2 regions of the Halomonas sp. TP35 genome follow, and region 1 is predicted to be linked to the other one. Evidence: predicted binding sites of a transcription regulator. Region 1 holds the regulator's gene; the other holds the start of a gene.

Region 1 (3,422 bases):
GGGCGAAGTTGAACGCGTGGTGGATGCATCGGTTATGAAAAGCCTAAAAAGTAATGTCTTAACTATACGGGAAGGCAGGGGCGGCTAACAATGACCCCCGACATTAGATAACGGTGCTTCGTTAACGGGGTTCCGGTACACTAGGCGGCCGTTATTTACGACGTTGCTATTTAGCCGCTATTTGCTGCGCCATTACGCTAAGTCACTCGTATTTCGTAGTTCGTCAAGAGTACTTCACATGTCTCATTATTATCGTTTAGTCGTTTCCTGCCCCGATCAGGTGGGTATTGTTGCCCGTGTGTCTGGTTTTATTGCTCAACAAGGCGGCTCTATCACTGAAGCCAGTCAGCATTCTGACTTGCAAACAGGCCGCTTTTTTATGCGTTATGAGATATTGGCCGATTCGCTTGGCATGTCCGTTGAAACATTACGCAGCGCCTTTGAGCCAATTGCTCAAGAGTTTTCCATGCAGTGGGCGCTGATGGATACCCAAAAGCGTCGGCGAGTCATACTCATGGTCTCTCGTGAGTCTCACTGCCTGGTGGATTTGCTTTACCGTTGGCAGGCAGGTGAGCTGGATTGCGACATAGCCGGTGTGATTTCTAATCACGAAGACATGCGTTCAATCGCTGAGTGGTACAGAATTCCTTATCACCATGTGCCGGTGGACCCGAATAATAAGGAAGCGTCGTTTGCTCAGGTGCAGGAGCTTATCGATAACGCGCGAGCGGACTGTATTGTATTGGCGCGCTACATGCAGATTCTGCCCCCGTCGTTGTGTGAGCGCTATGCTGGGCAGGTGATTAATATTCACCACAGCTTCTTGCCTTCATTTGCCGGTGCCAAACCGTATCATCAGGCCTATGAGCGCGGTGTAAAACTGATTGGCGCGACGTGTCACTACGTGACGGAGGAGTTGGATGCAGGGCCGATTATTGAGCAGGATATTCATCGCGTGAGTCATTGCCATACGCCAACCGACCTGGTTCGCTTTGGACGCGATGTAGAAAAAGCCGTACTGGCGCGAGGCCTGCGCTGGCATCTGGAGGACCGCGTTTTGATCCACGGCAATAAGACGGTGGTCTTTAGCTAAGCGTTTTAAAAACTGTTGAAGCTGAATCAGTAACAAAACAAGGGGGTGGTCATGAAAAGGGCCACCCCCTTGATGCTTTTAAAATCCGATTTTACGCAAACGGATTATTAGCCCAGCGCTTGGCCATTACCGCCACGGATGACGCCTACACCTACGCCTTCAATATCCAGTGATTGGGTTCGCAGGTCGATTTCAATCGGTGCAAAATCAGCGTTTTCTGCAATCAACATTACCTGATGCCCTTGGCGTTGAAAGCGTTTTACGGTTACTTCATCTTCCAGCCGCGCAACGACGATTTGCCCGTCACGTACACGATCAGTGCGGTGCACCGCTAGTAAATCGCCTTCCAGGATACCCACATCCTTCATGGATAAACCGCGTACCCGCAGGAGATAGTCGGCTTTAGGGGTGAAATATTCCGCGGGTAGCGGGCAGTAACGGTCAATATGCTCCGCTGCAAGGATCGGGCTGCCAGCGGCAACTTCACCAATAACCGGCAAGCCCATCGGCGGAAGATCATTGTTGTTGGCCGCAGCGGTGGCGGGTAATTCGCTAACGTCCTGCGCTTCCTGGTTGGGGAGGCGAATTCCCCGCGACGTATTGCGAATAATCCGGATCACGCCTTTACGCTCAAGAGCACGTAAATGCTCTTCAGCGGCATTGGGGGACTTAAAGCCCAAGGCCTTGGCAATTTCGGCGCGGGTGGGAGGGTAGCCGAATTCACCCATGGTTTTTACTATAAAATCAAAAACATGTTGCTGACGTGCTGTGAGTGGCCGCGACATACCAAACTCCATAAACAATAAAAGACAGTCGGTATCTGTCTGCTTGATCAGTATGTGTTTAAGTATACAGTATGTTGCTCTATCCAGTACATGGTTAAAAAAGCAGCTTGTTAAAACACTGACTGTCACCGGTAAGACGTTTGAATTAACGCTAATGCGCAGGGTAACCAAATAAAAAATCGGCTAATAAGGGTGATTGAGCCTGATTAAGATATGACTTACTATTCTGTCATGTTTTAAACACTCGTTTCTTCGGAGGCCATAATGGCACAATCTGACACGGTGTCGCGCATCCTGGATACCGCTGAGGTGCTGTTTGCAGAGCGTGGCTTTGCTGAAACGTCACTGCGTAACATCACCAGTAAAGCGCGGGTAAACCTGGCGGCCGTTAATTATCATTTTGGTTCCAAGAAAGCCCTCATCCAAGCCGTATTCTCACGCTATCTAGACCCGTTTACTCAGCGTTTTCATGGTGCGCTCGATGAGCTTGAAGCCCGCTATGTCGATAGCCCCATCCCCCTGGAAGAGCTGCTTGAAACAATGGCCACCACGGTGCTAGCGGTGCCTGCTGAACGCAATAGTTTGAAAGTCTTTATGCGCTTATTGGGGTTAGCCTATAGTCAAGCGCAAGGGCATTTACGGCGCCATATTCAAGAGCAATATGGGGATGTGTTTACCCGTTTTACCGGGCTTGTGCGTAAGGCGACCCCTGATTTACCCGATGCCGAGCGTTTTTGGCGGCTGCACTTTATGTTGGGTACGGTCATATTCACCTTGTCAGGGCTGGATGCGCTACGTGATATCGCCTCCAAGGACTATCAGGAGCAGGTGACTGTGCGTGATTTAGTGCGGCGCCTGCGTCCTGTGGTCGTTGCCGCCATGAATGCTCCACTGCCGCAAGAGGTTGAAGGAGCGCAGCATGCGAACGCCCCTGTTAGCTGAGTTGCCACCTAAAAAAGACGGCTGGATCGAAATTGATACCAGCGCACAAATCCTGCGCTGGTGGCAGGGTCAAACACCAGGCTTTGAGTGCGCTATCTCTACTGGACGCGCTGGCGTTGGCCAGCAAGATGGAAGCGGCCAAACACCGCATGGCTGGCACTATGTTCGCGCGGCAATTGGCCACGAACAGCCGGTCAATGCCGTATTTAGAGGCAGGCGTTTTACCGGTGAAATTTTCTCAAGTGACTTGGCCGACGCTCATCCGACACGTGACTGGATTTTGACGCGAATTTTATGGCTTTGTGGGTTAGAGCGAGGATTTAACCGCGCAGGTTCCGTCGACTCTCAGCGCCGCTATATTTATGTACACGGAACGCCGCCCGACCAACCGATGGGCAAACCTGCTTCACATGGCTGTGTTCGTATGCGCAATGAGGACCTGCTTTATATCTTTGAGCGCGCCGTGCCTGGAACGCCTGTTTGGCTACATGGCAGCCGTCCGTAGTGGCCTTATGCAGAGGCTTTTTTGACTCTGTGCGTTGATCGTCTAAAATCATCGGCCCTTTTGTTGGATCCCTGCTAATGACTCAACCTATTGGCCC
Region 2 (3,422 bases), on a different contig from region 1:
GGTTTGCGTCTTCTTCGTCGGGATGGTGGTGTTCTTGTCGATTAACGGCGTCATCACGCCACCCATCGTTTCGATACCCAGAGTCAGCGGGGTAACGTCCAGCAGCAGTACGTCTTTCACGTCGCCGCCCAGAACGCCACCTTGAATCGCTGCACCTACGGCAACCGCTTCGTCAGGGTTAACGTCTTTACGCGCTTCTTTACCGAAGAAATCAGCGGCTTTCTTCTGCACCATCGGCATACGTGTCTGGCCACCGACCAGGATCACCTCGTCGATTTCAGACGCAGACAGACCCGCATCTTTCAGCGCCATTTTGCAGGGCTCAAGTGAACGCTGAACCAGCTCTTCTACCAGCGATTCCAGCTTGGCACGAGTCACCTTAACGTTAAGGTGTTTCGGGCCAGTGTTGTCAGCCGTGATATAGGGCAGGTTAACGTCGGTCTGCTGGGCGCTTGAAAGTTCAATTTTGGCTTTTTCAGCGGCTTCTTTCAGACGCTGCATGGCCAGGTTGTCACCCGACAGATCAATACCGCTGTCAGACTTGAACTGGTCAACCAGGTAGTTGATCAGCGCCAAGTCAAAATCTTCGCCGCCCAGGAAGGTGTCGCCGTTGGTGGCGAGTACTTCAAACTGGGTTTCGCCTTCAACGTCGGCAATTTCGATGATCGAGATATCGAACGTACCGCCACCCAAGTCATAAACGGCGATGGTTTTGTCACCGCGTGACTTGTCCATACCGTAGGCGAGTGCTGCTGCGGTCGGCTCGTTGATAATACGCTTAACGTCCAGCCCCGCGATGCGGCCTGCATCCTTAGTGGCCTGACGCTGGCTGTCGTTGAAGTAAGCCGGTACGGTGATGACCGCTTCCGTTACCGCTTCGCCGAGGTAATCTTCGGCGGTTTTCTTCATTTTCTTCAGCACTTCCGCACTTACTTGCGGCGGCGCCATTTTTTTACCTTTTACTTCTACCCACGCATCGCCGTTGTCAGCTTCAGCGATCTTGTAGGGCACCATCTTGATGTCTTTTTGAACAACGTCGTCTTTAAAGCGACGGCCGATCAGACGCTTGATGGCGTAAAGCGTGTTTTCCGGGTTGGTAACGGCTTGGCGCTTGGCTGCCTGGCCTACCAGGGTTTCGCCGTCATCGGTGTAAGCGATGATCGAAGGCGTGGTACGGCCACCTTCAGCATTTTCGATAACTTTAGCACTGTCGCCATCAAGTACTGCCACACAAGAGTTGGTAGTACCCAGGTCAATACCAATAATGCGTCCCATAGCAAAAACCTCGAATTCAGTTGTATCAATACTTAAAACGTGTGCGGGATTTCCCGCGTGGTTGGCCTTTATCTGGGGGCCGCCAGTGACTTTTCAAGGGTTTTTTTACACTTTGCGTCACTAATCGGCTTAATTTGCCTTCTGACTGACCACAACCATCGCTGGGCGAACCAAACGCCCATTGAGCAGGTAACCTTTCTGCATCACTTCCATTACGGTATTGGGTTCAAGCTCGGGGTTCGGCACCATCGCCATGGCTTCGTGCACTTGGGGGTCAAAGGGCTCGCCTTGGGGCTCAATGCTTTCAACACCAAATTTATTGAGCACCCCCAGCTGCATATTGAGCGTCATGGAAACGCCCTCGCGGTGCGCCTCAGAGGCGCCGTCCTGCATGGATTCAAGCGCTTTTTCCAGGCTATCCACCACAGGCAGCAGCTCTTTTACAAATTTTTCCAAGGCAAACTTACGTGCCTTGTCCGCTTCCTGCTCGGCACGGCGGCGAACATTCTGAGCTTCAGCGGCAGCGCGCAACGCCTGGTCCTTGGCTTCTGCCAGGTTTTGCTCCAGCTCATTTACCTGAGCGGCTAGTACGTCGGCCTCGGGGTCGGCGAAGCTGCCTTCAAGCGGCGCTTCGTCGTTAATCAGGCCTTCCAGCTCCCCATCAATCAAGCGCTCTTCAGACTCCTGGTCCCTCATATCGGCTTCCCGCTCTTGGCGAGCGAGTTCGTCATCTAATGGAGTTTGCGGTTCTTTTGCCATGCCATGCTCCTCAAAAGGGGTTCGGGCTTTATCTGCCCAACACTGCTCATAAAAAATAATCAATAAATCAGTTTTAAAACAGCCCTAAACACGTATAGAGGCTATATGGGGGCCATAAAAGCCATCTCAAGAGGAGCATTGAAGTCAGTTATCGACTACTGTATAAAACAACATTTATTGGATAAGTATCCAGCTTCTGTGTCGCACCGCCTCAGGAGGCATCATGCTTACTCAGCTAGCGATTCAAGATTACGCGATTGTCGACCGCCTTGAGCTTGACCTAACCCACGGCATGACGGCCATCACGGGGGAAACAGGTGCAGGCAAATCCATTCTTCTAGGCGCGCTGGGCCTGTGCCTTGGTGAGCGTGCCGATGCTGGCAGCGTACGCCACGGCTGCGAGCGCACCGATCTATCAGCGCGTTTCGACATTCAACACCTGCCCGCCGCCGTCGAGTGGCTCACAGCCCGCGAGCTCCCCACCGACGAATGCCTGCTGCGCCGTGTAGTGACCGCCAGTGGGCGTTCAAAAGCGTGGATTAACGGCCAACCAGCGACCATCACGGACTTAAAATCGCTTGGCGAGCAGCTCATTCAAATTCATGGCCAGCATGCTCATCAAGCGTTAATGCGTGAAGAGGTGCACCTGGCCCTGCTGGATGATTATGCCGGGCTACGGGAGGCTCGCCAGCAACTGGCAGAAACCTTCCACGAATGGCGCAATGCGCGACGACGGCTTAAAAAGCTCAGTGAAGAAGGTAGTGAAGTAGAAGCCAAGCGCCAACTGCTGCGCTACCAGGTTGAAGAGCTGGACCAGCTTGGCCTGGGTGAAGGCGAACTACAGACGCTTGAAGAAGAGCAACTGACCCTTGCGCATGCCGAAGAGACGCTGCGTGAAACCCAGTTGGCTGCCGACTGCTGCGCCAGCGATGAAGGCGGCGCGCTGTCGCTTCTTAATCAAGCTTATGCACACTTAAGCGCCCTGCCGGGCAGCGATAAGGGCACGCTTGCTAATACGCTCGCCATGCTCAGCGATGCGCGCATTCAGGTGGAAGAGGCCGCAAGCGAGTTGCAGCACTTTGCCAGCAGCACCGAGCTCGACCCAGAGCGCCTGATGTGGGTGGAAGAACGCTTGACTGACATACACCGCATTGCGCGCAAGCATCACGTCGCACCTGAAGAAATTTGTGCCCTGCATAGCACCCTTCAACGTGAAGTGGCTCAGCTTGAAGCCAGCGATGAGGACCTTGAAGCACTGAGTGGACAGGTCGCCGAGTACCGTGAGCGCTACCGCAGCGGAGCCAAGAAAATCAGCGATACCCGTCAAAAAGCTGCCCTACGGCTGGGTAAAGAAGTTCAGCAGCAGTTGGCCTTTCTGGCCATGGGGA

The links. The regulator LexA, encoded in region 1, represses DNA repair genes until DNA is damaged. The targets are predictions, from matches to a motif close to TACTGTNTANNTANACAGTA.
Region 2: the regulator LexA is predicted to act here: its motif matches at 2,191-2,210, upstream of recN (DNA repair protein RecN).

Annotation. Positions count from the first base shown of each region.
Region 1 covers NZ_JBQSUZ010000017.1:31,190-34,611, forward strand. Annotated here, with positions in the region: gene purU (formyltetrahydrofolate deformylase) at 239-1,093, shown strand; gene lexA (transcriptional repressor LexA) at 1,201-1,878, opposite strand; gene ACT3RU_RS15550 (TetR/AcrR family transcriptional regulator) at 2,143-2,820, shown strand; gene ACT3RU_RS15555 (L,D-transpeptidase) at 2,798-3,325, shown strand; gene nagZ (beta-N-acetylhexosaminidase) at 3,403-3,422, shown strand, end outside.
Region 2 covers NZ_JBQSUZ010000020.1:51,718-55,139, forward strand. Annotated here, with positions in the region: gene dnaK (molecular chaperone DnaK) at 1-1,275, opposite strand, end outside; gene grpE (nucleotide exchange factor GrpE) at 1,405-2,034, opposite strand; gene recN (DNA repair protein RecN) at 2,258-3,422, shown strand, end outside.